3 regions of the Kitasatospora sp. NPDC048365 genome follow, and region 2 is predicted to be linked to each of the others. Evidence: riboswitches for the same ligand, from Rfam matches in the RefSeq annotation. Region 2 holds a riboswitch; each other region holds the start of a gene.
The links. Region 2 has a riboswitch for glycine ahead of gcvP (aminomethyl-transferring glycine dehydrogenase). Riboswitches for the same ligand answer to the same signal wherever they lie in the genome.
Positions count from the first base shown of each region.

Region 1 (4,964 bases), on a different contig from region 2:
GACCACATCGGCGTACGGCACCGGGGAGGGGTGCAGGCCGGCGGCGACCAGGCCGGCGAAGTGCGCCATGTCGACCATGAGGAGGGCGCCGACCTCGTCCGCGATGCGGCGGAACTCGGCGAAGTCCAGCTGGCGCGGGTAGGCGGACCAGCCGGCGATGATCAGCTTGGGCTGGTGCTCCTTGGCGAGGCGCTCGACCTCGGCCATGTCGACCTGGCCGGTCTTCTCGTCGACGTGGTACGCGGCCACGTTGTAGAGCTTGCCGGAGAAGTTGATCTTCATGCCGTGGGTCAGGTGACCGCCGTGGGCCAGGTTGAGGCCCAGGATGGTGTCGCCCGGCTGGATCAGCGCGAACATGGCGGCGGCGTTGGCCTGCGCGCCGGAGTGCGGCTGGACGTTGGCATGCTCGGCGCCGAACAGCTCCTTGATGCGGTCGATCGCGATCTGCTCGACCACGTCGACGTGCTCGCAGCCGCCGTAGTAGCGGCGGCCGGGGTAGCCCTCGGCGTACTTGTTGGTCAGGACCGAGCCCTGGGCCTCCATGACCGCCACCGGGGCGAAGTTCTCGGAGGCGATCATTTCGAGGGTGGTCTGCTGGCGGTGCAGCTCGGCGTCGACCGCGGCGGCGATCTCCGGGTCGAGCGCGTGCAGGGACTGGTTGAGAACCGTCATGAGGTGGATCTCCCCGTGGAGCGGGTGGGCGGAGGCGGGGCGGCCGCCGCGCTGCGGCCGCCCCCGGGACACGAGTCGGGTCAGCCGCCGATGAAGGCGGTGTACTCCTCGGCGCTGAGCAGCTTGTCGGTGGCCTCGACGCGGACCTTGAACAGCCAGGCGCCCTCGAAGGCCTCCGCGTTCACCAGCGCCGGGTCGTCGATGACGGCCTGGTTGACCTCGGTGACCTCGCCGGTGGCGGGGGAGAACAGGTCGCTGACCGACTTGGTGGACTCGAGCTCGCCACAGGTCTCACCCGCGGTGACGGTGTCACCGACCTCCGGGAGCTGGACGTACACGATGTCGCCGAGGGCGTCGGCGGCGTGGGCGGTGATGCCGACGGTCGCGACGGCGCCCACCTCAGCGGTGGTCAGCCACTCGTGCTCCTCGGTGTACTGCAGGTGCGTGGGGTTGCTCATGACGTCATTCTCCAGGATCGCAAGAGGGTAGGGCGGAGCCGTCCGCTGAGCGGACCGGGCAGTGAAGGGGGGAGGAAGCTCAGCGGGCGCGCTTGTAGAACGGCAGCGCCACGACCTCGACCGGCTCGTGCTTGCCGCGCACGTCCACCGCGACCGCGGTGCCCGGCTCGGCGTGCGCGGCGTCCACGTACGCGATGGCGATCGGCTTGCCCAGGGTGGGGGAGGGCGAGCCGGAGGTGATGGTGCCGATCGGGGTGCCGTCGGCGGCGACCACGGTGTACTCGGCGCGCGGGACGCGCTTGCCGTCCGACACCAGGCCGACCAGCTTGCGCGGCGGGTTGGCCTCGGCCTGGGCGGCGGCGGCCTCCAGCGCCTTGCGGCCGACGAACTCGCCGCCGTTGGTGGTCTTGTCGAAGCGGACGACCCGGCCGAGGCCCGCGTCGAACGGGGTCAGCTCGGTGGTCAGCTCGTGGCCGTACAGCGGCATGCCGGCCTCCAGGCGCAGCGTGTCGCGGCAGGACAGGCCGCACGGCACCAGGCCCTTGTCGGCGCCGGCCTCGGTGAGGGCGGTCCACAGGTGCGCGGCGTCGGCCGGGGCGCAGAAGATCTCGAAGCCGTCCTCGCCGGTGTAGCCGGTGCGGGCCAGCCAGACGTCCTTGCCGGCCACGGTGGCGGGCAGCAGGGCGTAGTACTTGAGGCCGGGCAGGTCGGCGTCGGTGACCGAGCCGAGGATGCCGTTGGCCTCCGGGCCCTGGACGGCGATCAGCGCGTAGGCGTCGCGGTCGTCGCGGACCTGGACGTCGAAGCCCTCGGTGCGGGCGGTCAGCGCGTCCAGCACCACCTGGGCGTTGGAGGCGTTGGCGACCACCATGTACTCGTTCTCGGCGGTCCGGTAGACGATCAGGTCGTCCAGGATGCCGCCGTCCTCGCGGCAGATCATGGTGTAGCGGGCGCGCAGCACGCCGAGCGCCGAGATGAAGCCGACCAGCGCGTGGTCCAGGAACTCGCCGGCCTGCGGGCCGGAGACGGTGATCTCGCCCATGTGCGAGAGGTCGAAGAGACCGGCCTTGGTGCGGACCGCGAGGTGCTCCTCGCGCTCGCTGCCGTAGCGCAGCGGCATGTCCCAGCCGGCGAAGTCGGTCATGGTGGCACCGAGCGAGCGGTGAAGCGCGTCGAGCGCGGTGAGGCGGAGGGACATGACGGCAGAGCTCCTTGGCTGCATATGGGCATGCGGGGGTGGAGTCTCCCCGTCTGTCGTCACAACCTGAGAGCTTCACCGCATCCAAGGATGGCGGCTTGCACCGTGGGTGGGCGCACGGCGCGGCCGTGTCCACTTTCCAGATGTGCCTCGCCCGTGCGGTATGGGTGCCTGAGAGATTCCGGGGAGGACTTGCTCCTTCGGCGCCGGTCGCGCCCCCGACAGGGGCGTTCCGGCTCTCCCGCGCGGGTTCGAGCGGCCAGTATGAAGTTCGGCGCGCACATCATGGCATGCCCGGCGCCCGGTAGGGGAGTGCACCCCGGCGGATACGCTTCTCACAGCAGTGGATCTGAAGGGGTGGACCGATGGATTTCCCGGTGGGTGAGGCTCCGCAGGGCGGCGCGTGGCCGGCCAACGAGCTGGAGCAGGTGCTCACCGCGGCGCTCGGCGATCCGGGGGCGACGCCCCGGGTGATCGAGGTGCTGGGCCGCAGCCAGGTGTGGATCCCGCTGCCGGCGGGCGCGGACCCGCAGGGCGAGTCGCTGGACCTGCCGACCATCGAGCTGGCCGGTGCGCCGTACGTCCCGGTGTTCTCCTCGCAGGAGGTGTTCCTGCGGCACGCGCCCGGCATGGCCTTCGCGGTCGCCCCGATGTGGGAGTTCGCCCGCGGACTGCCGCTGGGCATCGGGATCGCGGTCAACCCGGAGGCCCCGGTGGGCATCCCGGTGCCGCCGGAGGGCGTGGGCGAGCTGCGCCGCGGCCCGCAGGGCGACCGCTGGGCGGCCGAGGGGATCCAGGAGGGGGCCCGGGTGGCGCTCAAGGAGCCCGATCCGCACCAGGAGCCGTTCGCCTTCCTGGCCGCCGTGACCACCGAACTCGCCGCACTTCCGGGCGTGCTGACGGCGCGTCGGGCGCTGGCCCGGGTGGAGGGCGAGCCGACCCTGCTGTACGTCGGCGTCCAGCTGGACCCGGCGCTGCCGGCCGACCCCGCGGAGGTCAACCAGGCGCTCGGCCGGGCACTGGGAACCGCCGCCCCGGCCTGGCGCGTCAACCTGGTGCTGTTGGACCTGGTCGCGGACCCGGTGGTCGAGTGGCTGCTGACCCGGGTGCAGCCGTTCTACGTCCGGCCGTGACGGGGCGGCGGCGGTGACCGGCCAGTAGGGGGACGGCGGCATGACGAGTGTCCGGCCCGCCCCATAGGGTTGGCCCGACACCGCAGGGCGGACGGAAGAGGGCGACGTGACGGGAGCAGCCGGCGACCCGGGCGCGATCGAGCGCGCCCTCAGAGAGGTCGCACCGGAGCGCTGGGCGGCGTACGAGACGCTGCTGCGGGCGCTCGCCGAGGGCAGGGTCTGGATGCTGCTCTGGCACGGCACGCCCGGCAGCCCGGACGCCCAGTACGGGAACATGGAGATCGGCGGGATGGGGTACGCCCCGTGCGTCACCTCGCCCGAGCAGCTGGCGGCCAGCGGCTGGTCGCGCGGCCACGAGGTGATCTCCGGCCTGGAGATCGCGAACGCGCTGTACCGCACCCGCTGGGGCCTGTGGCTGGACCCGCACCGCCCGGGCGGCGGCGTCGGCATCCCCTGGGCGGACCTGCGCCGGGTCGCGGTCGGCCTGGACCGGCTGCCGGCCGGCCCGCTGCGGATCTCCGAGCCCCAGCTGCCGGCCCCGGCGTTCTACGCGGTGCTGCAGCAGCAGGCGGGCGAGGTCCGCCCGCTGCGCTCGCTGCGGGTGGCCTGGGTGCAGCCGGCCCTGGGCGAGCCCTACCTGGCGGTCGGGCTGGACCTGTACGACACCTCGCCGCCGTCGATCGAGGCGGCCCGGGCCCTGGTGCTGCGCGCGGCCGCGCAGGCGCCGGACGTGCCGGCGGTGTCCACCGTGATGCTGGCGGACGAGTTCGACCCGGTCGCGATGTGGATGTGGGCGCACGGGCGCCCGGTGTTCGACCGGGGCGCGCAGTACGGCGGCGCGCCGGGCCAGGCCGGGCCCCCGCAGTCGTACGCCGGTTTCGGTTACTCAGCGCCACCGCAGCAGGCGCCCGCCCCGGGCTGGCCGCAGCAGCCGTGGCCGGGTTATCCGGGCCGCTGAAAAACCTTCGTACACCCCCGCATTGACCTTTTGTCAGGTCGGCGGGGGTTTCTGCTGTCCGGGCTGCCACCTGGCACTATTCCGCCACTGGCGAGGTCTCGTCAGCGTGCGTCTTGACGGACATGTAACACGTATGTGAAGAGCGATATACCGCGGCAACGATCGTGCATGCCGACAGATCACGGTTGGGCATCTCTCCTCGATGGGGGCTGGCGCCCGGTGCTCGCCATGACAGAGAGTGCTGCGCAACCCGCCTGTTGCGCACATCGCACGAACTTCTGCACCGCCGCTAGGTGTTCGGCACCACCGCAATCCGCACAGCACTGCACCGCACCCGTTGCAACCGCTGCGACTCCGTGGGCCGGCCACCGTCGGCGAGGGGAACGAACTGACTCATGACCACACCCACCGAGACCATCGGCGCCGAAGCCGAGCCGGTCGCCGCCGCGGCCAAGCAGATCGAGGGCCGCTCGCTCGGCCGGATCGCCTGGACCCGCTTCAAGCGTGACAAGGCCGCCCTCGCCGGCGGCGTGGTGGTGATCCTG
Region 1 covers NZ_JBICYJ010000001.1:351,302-356,265, forward strand. The annotation lists gene glyA (serine hydroxymethyltransferase) at 1-672, opposite strand, end outside; gene gcvH (glycine cleavage system protein GcvH) at 753-1,130, opposite strand; gene gcvT (glycine cleavage system aminomethyltransferase GcvT) at 1,210-2,328, opposite strand; glycine riboswitch at 2,478-2,582, opposite strand; gene ACGFX4_RS01575 (enhanced serine sensitivity protein SseB) at 2,694-3,461, shown strand; gene ACGFX4_RS01580 (enhanced serine sensitivity protein SseB C-terminal domain-containing protein) at 3,568-4,419, shown strand; gene ACGFX4_RS01585 (ABC transporter permease) at 4,815-4,964, shown strand, end outside.
Region 1: it holds a riboswitch for glycine, as region 2 does, so the genes downstream of both, gcvT (glycine cleavage system aminomethyltransferase GcvT) here and gcvP (aminomethyl-transferring glycine dehydrogenase) in region 2, are expected to answer to the same signal.

Region 2 (4,964 bases):
TAGCCATCCGGCCGGGTGATCTCGGGCCCTCATCTGTGGCGCATGTCACCAAATGGCTGCGCTCGGGCCTCGGTATGCCGACACTGGGAACCAGCGGCGGAGGGGGCACTGTCCTACCCACCGTGGAGCCGGTTCACACCCGAACCGGACGGCGAACCGAGCGAGGTACGACGATGTGCCAGCACCGACCCGAGTGTCCTTCGGCGGAGTCCCCCGACCGTGAGGCGGCCGCCGTGGCCGCCTCCCACCCCGACCAGGGGTGGAGCCTGCTCTGCAACGGCGTCCTGATCTTCGAGGACACCGGCGAGCTGCTGCCCGACGGCAGCGTCATCGCGCCTCGACGACCGCTCGCCCTGGCGTAGGGAACACCGAAGGGGTGCGGGGCCGCCGGCCCCGCACCCCTTCGGTTTCACCCTCAGGCGTCGTACTCGTCCAGCGGCGGGCACGAGCAGACCAGGTTGCGGTCGCCGTACGCACCGTCGATGCGGCGCACCGGCGGCCAGTACTTGTCCGCCGGGTTCACGCCGGCCGGGAAGACCGCCTCGTGGCGCGAGTAGGCGTGCTCCCACTCACCGGTCAGCGTCGCCGCCGTGTGCGGGGCGTTGGCCAGCGGGTTGTCGTCCTTCGGCCAGGCGCCCGTGCCGACCTTCTCGATCTCCGCGCGGATCGCGATCATGGTGTCGCAGAAGCGGTCGATCTCGTGCAGGTCCTCGGACTCGGTCGGCTCGATCATCAGCGTGCCGGCCACCGGGAACGACATGGTCGGCGCGTGGAAGCCGTAGTCGATCAGGCGCTTGGCGATGTCGTCCACCGTCACGCCCGTCTCCTTGGTGAGCGGGCGCAGGTCGATGATGCACTCGTGCGCGACCAGGCCGCCGGGGCCGGTGTAGAGCACCGGGAAGTGCGGGGCCAGGCGCTTGGCGATGTAGTTGGCGTTCAGCACCGCGACCTGGGTGGCGCGCTTGAGGCCCTCGCCGCCCATCAGGCGCACGTACGCCCAGGAGATCGGCAGGATCGCGGCCGAGCCCCACGGGGCGGCCGAGATCGGGCCGACACCGGTGGCCGGGCCGGCCTCCGCCTGCAGCGGGTGGTTGGGCAGGTACGGCGCGAGGTGCGCGCGGACCGCGACCGGGCCGACGCCCGGGCCGCCACCGCCGTGCGGGATGCAGAAGGTCTTGTGCAGGTTCAGGTGCGAGACGTCCGCGCCGAACTTGCCCGGCTTGGCGAGGCCGACCAGGGCGTTCAGGTTGGCGCCGTCGACGTACACCTGGCCGCCGGCCTCGTGCACCATGGCGCAGATCTCGGTGATCTCGGTCTCGTACACGCCGTGGGTGGACGGGTAGGTGACCATCAGCACCGAGAGCTGGTCGCGGTGCTGCTCGATCTTGGCCTTCAGGTCCTCGACGTCCACGTCGCCGTCGACCAGGGTCTTCACCACGACGACCCGCATGCCGGCCATCGCGGCGGAGGCCGCGTTGGTGCCGTGCGCGGAGGACGGGATCAGGCAGACGTCGCGCTGGGTGTCGCCGTTGGCCAGGTGGTAGGCGCGGACGGCCAGCAGGCCGGCCAGCTCGCCCTGGGAGCCGGCGTTCGGCTGGATGGAGACCGCGTCGTAGCCGGTCACCTCGACCAGCTGCTGCTCCAGCTCGCGGATCAGGGTGAGGTAGCCCGCCGCCTGGTCGACCGGGGCGAAGGGGTGCAGCTGGCCGAACTCCGGCCAGGTCACCGGCTCCATCTCGGTGGTCGCGTTGAGCTTCATGGTGCAGGAGCCCAGCGGGATCATGCCGCGGTCCAGCGCGTAGTCGCGGTCCGACAGGCGGCGCAGGTAGCGCAGCATGGCGGTCTCGGAGCGGTGGCTGTGGAAGACCGGGTGGGTCAGGTACTCGTCGGAGCGCAGCAGCGCCTCCGGCAGGGTCTCCGCGTCCTCGGCGATCTCGGCGGTGACGCCGAAGGCGGCGAAGACCGAGGCCAGGTGCTCGCGGGTGGTGGTCTCGTCGCAGGAGATCGAGACTGTGTCCTCGTCGACCTGGAAGAGGTTGACGCCCTCGGCGAGCGCGCCGGCGACCACGGCGGCGGCCCGGCCCGGGACGCGCACGGTGACGGTGTCGAAGAACGACTCGTGCGCCGGCTCCACGCCGCCCGCGCGCAGGCCGGCGGCGAGCGCCGCGGCGTAGCGGTGGGTGCGGCGGGCGATGTCCGCCAGGCCGTCCGGGCCGTGGTAGACGGCGTACATGGAGGCCATCACGGCCAGCAGCACCTGGGCGGTGCAGATGTTGGAGGTGGCCTTCTCGCGGCGGATGTGCTGCTCGCGGGTCTGCAGGGCCAGGCGGTAGGCGCGGTGGCCGTCCGCGTCCACCGAGACGCCGACCAGGCGGCCGGGCAGGTTGCGGGCGTACGCGGCGCGGACCGCGAGGTAGCCGGCGTGCGGGCCGCCGAAGCCCATCGGGACGCCGAAGCGCTGCGAGGTGCCGCAGGCGATGTCGGCGCCCAGCTCGCCCGGGGACTTCAGCAGGGTCAGGGCCAGCAGGTCGGCGGCGACCGCGACGACCGCGCCCAGCTCGTGGGCCCGGTCGATCAGTGGCTTGAGGTCGCGGACCGCACCGGAGGCGCCCGGGTACTGCACCAGCACGCCGAAGACGCCGCGCTCGGCGACCTCCGCCGGGATGCCGTTCGACAGGTCGGCGACGACCACCTCGACACCGGTCGGCTCGGCGCGGGTCTCGATCACCGCGATGGTCTGCGGCAGCGAGTCGGCGTCGACCAGGAAGACGCCGCCCTTGACCTTGGTGACGCGGCGGGCCAGCGCCATCGCCTCGGCGGCCGCGGTGCCCTCGTCCAGCAGCGAGGAGCCGGAGGTGTCCAGGCCGGTCAGGTCGGCGACCAGGGTCTGGAAGTTGAGCAGCGCCTCCAGGCGGCCCTGCGAGATCTCCGGCTGGTACGGCGTGTACGCGGTGTACCAGGCCGGGTTCTCCAGCACGTTGCGCAGGATCACCGGCGGGGTGAAGGTGCCGTAGTACCCCAGGCCGATCATGGAGGTCAGCACGGAGTTGCGGCCGGCCAGCTCGCGCAGCTCGGCGAGCACCTGGGCCTCGGAGCGGCCGGCCGGCAGGCCCAGCGCGGTGAGGCTGCGGATGGCGGCGGGGACGGCGGCGTCGGACAGCTCGTCCAGGGAGCCGTAGCCGACCTGGGCCAGCATCTTGTCCTGCGCGGCGGCGTCGGGGCCGATGTGGCGGCCCTGGAAGGGACTGGCCTGCTCGAGCTCGGTGAGGGAAGGCTTGGCGTTCATGGGGGTCGGGGCCTCCTGGTCACGGACCGGCGGGGGTACGCATGCCGGTCCGGACGCCGTGGGAGCCGGAAAAGCAGACGAACCCGTCAGGCCTCCCCCTCTGTCATCGGTACCTGAGAGCTTCGCCGTGCCGGCGCCGTGAGGCGTCCCGTCGACTTGCACCGTCGGTGAGGGTGGTGCCGCCGGCTCCTGTGCCGGCGATCCTGCCCTGCTTTCCAGAGTGACCTGATCCCGTTCGGTACGGATGCCTGAGAGATTCCGGGGAGGAGTTGCTCCTTCGGCGCCCCTTCGCACCCGCTCGCGCGGGGCCGGGGACTCTCCCGAGCGGGCTCGGCGGTCGCCGCCCAGGGTACCAGCGCGAACGTTCCCGATCACCGGTCCGGGCCTGTGATCTGCCCCGGACGGCTGAGCTCCGCTCGCCGGTGTCCGATACATGTCGTTTCGTGTGAAGTGGTGGTCGGCCAGCTCCTCCGACCACCCCCCTTTGACGGATTCTCAAGGAGCAGCAGGACTGGAGGACAGCGTGCAGACCGATATCGATCCGCGCGACCTGATCGGACACAAGGCGGTCGACCGGAACGGTGACAAGATCGGCACGGTCGACGAGGTGTATCTGGACGACGCGACCGGCGAACCCGAGTGGGCCGCCGTGCGCACCGGAATCTTCGGCCGGGACGCCTTCGTCCCGCTGACCACCAGCGAATTCTCCGGGGACGAGCTGCGCGTCCCGTACGACAAGTCGCTGATCAAGGAATCCCCGGACTTCGGTGTGGGGCAGCACCTCTCCCCCGCCCAGGAGCTCCAGCTGTACCGCTACTACGGGCTGGACACCGGCAACGGCCAGCCCGTGCCGCCGACCGCGGCCAACGGCTCCCTCGCCGCGGAGCGGCCCGCCGACAAGTCCATGGACAAGCCCGTCGACCGGGACTTCGGCACCACCGCCCCGGTCGCCGCCGCGGCGGCGGCCCAGGCGGCCGGCGCCCAGCCCGCGCAGCACGCCCAGCCCGCCGTGAACCGCACCCTCGCCCCGCCGCCGACCTACGCCGCGCCGGCCGAGCACAAGCTCCCGCAGACGCAGCCGCAGCCCCAGGCGCACGCCCGGACGGCGGCCACCGGCGACGCGCCCGCCGCCCCGATCGAGATCACCTGCCGCGAGGAGCGCCTGGAGATCACCACCGAGTGGCACGAGCTGGGCACCGCCCGGCTGCGCAAGTACGTGACCACCGAGCCGGTCGAGCGCCGGGTGCCGGTGGTGCGCGAGCGGGTGCGGGTGGAACGCGTCCCGGTCACCGAGCAGGAGCGGGAGTCGCTCACCGAGCAGGAGATCGACGAGGCGATGGAGGAGGTGACCCTGCGCGAGGAGCGGCCGGTGGTGCGCAAGTACCTGGCCCCGATCGAGCGGGTGCGCCTGGTGGTGGAGCGGTACACCGAGGAGGAGGTGATCCACGAGGAGCTGCGCCGCGAGCAGGTCGAGGTGCACGACTCGACGGCCGAGCCCGCCGCCGGTCCCTCCGGCCGGTCGGCCGGCACCCGGCAGCACGGGGCGCCGCAGCCGAACGGCGTCCAGCAGCACGCCGCGCAGCAGCTCGGCATCCAGCAGCCCACCCAGGCGCACCCCGCGCCGATGGGCACCGTCCCGCTGTCGCACCCGGCGCCGCTGCACAACGGTCACCCCGAG
Region 2 covers NZ_JBICYJ010000024.1:110,787-115,750, forward strand. The annotation lists gene ACGFX4_RS24170 (hypothetical protein) at 1-19, shown strand, start outside; gene ACGFX4_RS24175 (DUF5999 family protein) at 174-362, shown strand; gene gcvP (aminomethyl-transferring glycine dehydrogenase) at 416-3,286, opposite strand; glycine riboswitch at 3,513-3,619, opposite strand; gene ACGFX4_RS24185 (PRC and DUF2382 domain-containing protein) at 3,810-4,964, shown strand, end outside.

Region 3 (4,964 bases), on a different contig from region 2:
GTGTGCCGCGGCCTGAGGTCGACGAGGAGTGGGTGGAGGTGGACGCGGGCGAGTGGGGCACCGTCCGTACTCGCATCATCCGCCCGAAGGGCGCCGCTGGCGCGTTGCCGGTGGTGTTCTACATCCACGGCGCGGGCTGGGTGTTCGGCGACGACAAGACCCACGACCGGCTGTTCCGGGAGCTCACGGTCGGGGCGGGCGCGGCGGGTGTCTTCCCGGTGTACGACCGGGCGCCGGAGGCGAAGTACCCGACCCAGGTCGAGCAGAACTACGCGGTCGGCCAGTGGGTCCTCAAGCACGGCGCGGAGCACGGCCTGGACACCTCCCGGATCGCCGTGACCGGCGAGTCGGTCGGCGGCTGCATGTCGACCGTGTTCGCGCTGATGAACAAGGAGCGCGGCGGGATCGACCTCAAGGCCCAGGTCCTGCTCTACCCGGTGACCAACGCGAACTTCGAGACCCCGTCCTACCACCAGTTCGCCGAGGGCTACTTCCTCACCCGTGACGGCATGAAGTGGTTCTGGGACGCCTACACCACCGACCCCGCCAAGCGCGCCGAGCACCACGCCTCGCCCCTGCAGTCGACCCTGGAACAGCTCAAGGGCCTGCCCACCACCCTCGTCATCACCGACGAGGCGGACGTGCTGCGCGACGAGGGCGAGCAGTACGCCAACAAGCTCCGCGAGGCCGGCGTCGACGTCACCTCCGTCCGCGTCCAGGCGATGGTCCACGACTTCATGCTCCTGGACAGCCTGCGCGACACCCGCGCCGCCAACATCGCCCGCAAACTCGCCATCGACGCCCTCCGAACAGCACTCCACGGCAGCTGACCCACGCAAGTCCGCACGCTGGAATCGCAGATGACGCCGGGTCCGGCAGGCATTCTTCTTGCCTCTCCGGCCCCGGCCGATCGCGCTCTGCGACGTACCCCAGCTGCGGCCCGGCCGGGCGGATCTGGTCAGTCCCTACACCCTGGAGATCAGCAGCGGGAGCTCTCCGGCCATGACCGGAGCGGACCGCAGCGCGACTTGGCACTACCGGAGAAACGGGGCGCCGGCAGCCTGGCCATGGTGTTCAAGCAGCTCGAGTCGGCCCAGGCCAGCTGGCGCGGTCCGCGGAGGCCACTTGGTCGCGCTGGTCCGCGCAGGTGCGAAGCTCGAAGACGGTGTTCTGGCCGAGCACGAGCAGCTCACGGCGGCCTGATATGCCAAACGGGCGAACCAAAGATCATGACGCTGCGGTCAGGAACCCCAAGGCTGTCGGGATGTTCTGCGACAGGTCGATGACGCTGTCCAGGACCAGTCGATCGCCGGCCCATGGAGCGAACGCTTCCCGCCCGGCGCTCGACCACCTCCTACGTCGGCTCGTGGAAGCTGTCGATCTCCCGTGACCGGCCTTCGAGTCGACGGCGATGCGCTGTCGGATCCGAGCACGCCACCTCGACGAACACCACCGGCACGCCGCGACGAGACGCCGGCGCCCGCTACTGCGCCCGCGCCTCCTCCACCGCGTTGGCCGCATCGACGATCACCGTCGGGCCCAGAGCCAGAAGCGGCAGCGCGACCGGGTGGTGCCGCCTGGGCCGCGGCTACAAGGAGCGTCGATAGAACGGAAGGAGCGTGACGACCGCCTCCTCACGGCCGGCACCGACCTCGACAAGGACCTCGGTGCCGGGCTCGGTGCGGTGCGCGCGCAGATAGGCCATAGCCACCGGGTGGCCAAGGGTCGGGGACATTTCGCCCGAGGTGATCTCGCCGATAGGTTCGCGGGTATGCCGATCGAGCACACGGTGGCCGCTACGGGGCACGGTGGGACCGGCGGTCGTCAGCCCCACCAGCGAACGGGAAGGAGTGACGCCCCGGCGGGCCCGAAGCGCCGTGTCCCCGACGAACGATGCGCGCTTGTCGAAGGCCACGACGTTGCCGAGGCCGGCTTCGAACGGAGTGACGCGTACGGTGAGCTCCCGGCCCTGGGCTGGTACCCCGGCCTCCAACCGCAGCATGTCCCTAGAGGCCAGACCACACGCCGCCAGCCCCTGCCCGGAGCCGACCAGCGTGAGGGCCCGCCACACGGAGGGCCCGCAGCCGGGGGAGCAGTAGATCTCAAAGCCGTCCTCACCGGTGCCGCCGGTGCGCGAGAGCAGGACGTCCATGCCCTGCAGACGGGCGCGGGAGATCGTGTGGCGCGGCAGCCTCGAAGTATCCACTTCCGCCACTTCATCGACGAGCGCGGCCGCCGCAGGACCATGGAGCGCCAGCAGCGCCCAGTCGTTCGTCGCGTCCTGGAGCGTGACCGCGAACCCGTCGACCCGGTCCCGAAGGACAGGACACACAACGACAGTGCTGCAGACGATCAGATACCTGCTCGCCTCGACGCGGTGAACCACGACGTCGTCGAGGATGCCGCCGCTCTCGTGAACCAGGACGGAATAGCGACTCTGTCCGACCGGTGTCCTCGACGGCTCCCCGACCAGCGCATGATCCAGGGCACGCCCGGCTTCCGGCCCAAAGACCTCAATCTTTCCCAGATGCGAGAGATCGAACAGACCCACCGCGGTCCGAACGGCATGGTGCTCGGCCAACTCGGAGCTGTAGCGAAGGGGCATCGACCATCCCGCGACATCGGCGAAGGCGGCGCCGAGTTCCCGATGGATGTCGTACAGGGGACTCTTCTTCGACATGGTTGTCCTCTCAGACACACACCAGCCGGCCAGCACTGCTGCGGCACGGTGTGCAGGCTGCTACAGAGAGCTCCACGCGCTGCGCCGCCCCGAACGGCACGTCCCCGCCGAAGCGGTGACGGCCGGAAAGGCGCGAGCGGGAACCAGGAACGGGGATCAGACGCCCGTTGTTGACCGGTGGATGATGCTGCGCGCTCGCGGGAATTCGGACACCGCAAGGCGGGGAAGAGAGAAGAAGGCCATCGGAGGCTCCTCGACGGGGCGGCACGCGCTACGGCGTGCGGTCGATTGGGCCTCCCCCTCTGTCATTGGCCTGAGAGCTTCACAGCGCGTCGCTACACGCTGCTTTCACCGTGGGCGAGGTACGTCACACGCACCTGCTTTCCAGAGCCCGCCTTCTTCTGCGCGGTGACGGTGCCTGAGAGTTTCCGGGGAGGATTTGCTCCTTCGGCGTCACGCTCCTGCGAGTGCAATCTCTCCCGCGCAGGATCATCGGCGGAGTATTCGATTGTTGTGCTGTTCAGGGCAAAGTATGCGAGTCAGGACGGGCCGTCAAGACTCGGTCCACCGATTGGTCATCGGCCCCTCAAGGCGCTCACCCGACAGCCGCGGCGCGGCGGGCGCCAGGCCTTGACTTCATCGGCAATCAGATCGGCTCGCCAGCGCCGCTGCAGGAGCGGGAATTGCGACGAGCAGCAGGAGGACCGAGACCAGGGAACCGGTGACTACCGGGCTGTACGGACTGTGGTCCTCGAGCCGTTCCAGCAGTAGAGCCCCGGGCCGACCGGCCACAACCTCTGGTTTGACAGCGTGACACCGTCGACCGGCCGCAGTGATCGCCTTCGGAGTCCTCCCGGCACTGCGCACGTCCGCCCTCGGGATCGCGCAGACCTTCCCGCCCGGCGGCGCGTGGTCCCTGCGGTGAGAGCTCCGAGCCTGCCGGGCATGGGCATGGGCGTGCTGTTCGTGCTGGCGGGCGCAGTCGAACGCGCAGAGACCCTGGCCCGGCTTCCCCGTTGCCGACGGTGCGTCAGGATGTCCATATGGCAGATGAAATGATTTCTTCGCGTGCTATAGCCGACGACCATCTCGACCGGCTGGCTGCGGCCGACCCGATGACCTCGGCCTGGCTGGGCCTGAACCGTGGTGACGACCGGCAGCCGGACCTTTCACCCGACGGCTTCGAGGCCCGCGCTGAGCTCGCCCGCCGCACTCTCGCCGTCCTCGACGCCGCTCCCGCTCCGGACGCTCCGGCTTCGGACGGTCGCGCCGAACAGGCCTGCGCCCGGCTGCTGAGAGAACGCCTCACCGCCGAACTCGCGATGCACGACACCGGCGAGAACTTCCGGCAGTTGCGCACGGTGGGCGCGCACGTCGACCAGGTGCGGACGATCTTCTCCTTCATGCCCACCGCCACCGATGAGGACTGGGCCGCGGTAGCCGGACGGCTGCGCAACCTTCCCGGCGCATTGGACGGCTACCGGGCCACTCTCACCGAGGGCATCTCCCGCGGTCTGCTCGCCGCACCCCGACAGGCCACCGGGATGGTCGGTCAGCTCACCGCGTGGACCGGTGAGGCCGGCGGGCAGCACGCGGCCACCGGCGCGGGCTGGTTCGCCGATTTCGTCGCCAGCGGCAGCGACCGGTTGCGCCCCGAGCTGGAGAGCGCTGCCCACCGGGCCACTGCCGCCGTCGCCGACTTCCGCGACTGGCTGCGCGACACCTACGTCCCCGCCGCGGCGGACACCCCGGACGCCGTTGGCCGCGAACGCTACCTGTGCGCCGCCCGCCACAACACCGGCGCCGCACTCGACCTGGACGAGGCCTACGCCTGGGCCTGGGACGAGTTCCACCGCACGCTCGGCGAGATGCGCATCGAGGCCGGCCGCCTCCTGCCGGGCGCCCCCCTCCTCGAGGCCATGCACCACCTGGAGCAGCACGGCCACGCAATCAAGGGCGGGGAGGCCATCCGGGACTGGCTGCAGCAGCTCATGGACGAAGCGATCACCGCCCTCGACGCCAGCCACTTCGACCTCTCCGGCCCGATCCGCAACGTCGAGTCGTGCATCGCACCCCCCGGCAGCGCCTCCGGACCCTACTACCAGGGCCCGAGCCTCGACTTCAGCCGCCCCGGACGCACCTTCATGCCCACCCTCGGCCAGGACACCTTCCCGACCTGGCAGCTCGTCAGCATCTGGTACCACGAAGGCGTCCCGGGCCACCACCTCCAGCTCGCCCAGTGGGTCGCGGTCGCCGACCGGCTCAGCCGCTACCAGGTCACCGC
Region 3 covers NZ_JBICYJ010000018.1:27,304-32,267, reverse strand. The annotation lists gene ACGFX4_RS19640 (alpha/beta hydrolase) at 1-830, shown strand, start outside; gene gcvT (glycine cleavage system aminomethyltransferase GcvT) at 1,589-2,680, opposite strand; glycine riboswitch at 3,077-3,172, opposite strand; gene ACGFX4_RS19630 (DUF885 domain-containing protein) at 3,736-4,964, shown strand, end outside.
Region 3: it holds a riboswitch for glycine, as region 2 does, so the genes downstream of both, gcvT (glycine cleavage system aminomethyltransferase GcvT) here and gcvP (aminomethyl-transferring glycine dehydrogenase) in region 2, are expected to answer to the same signal.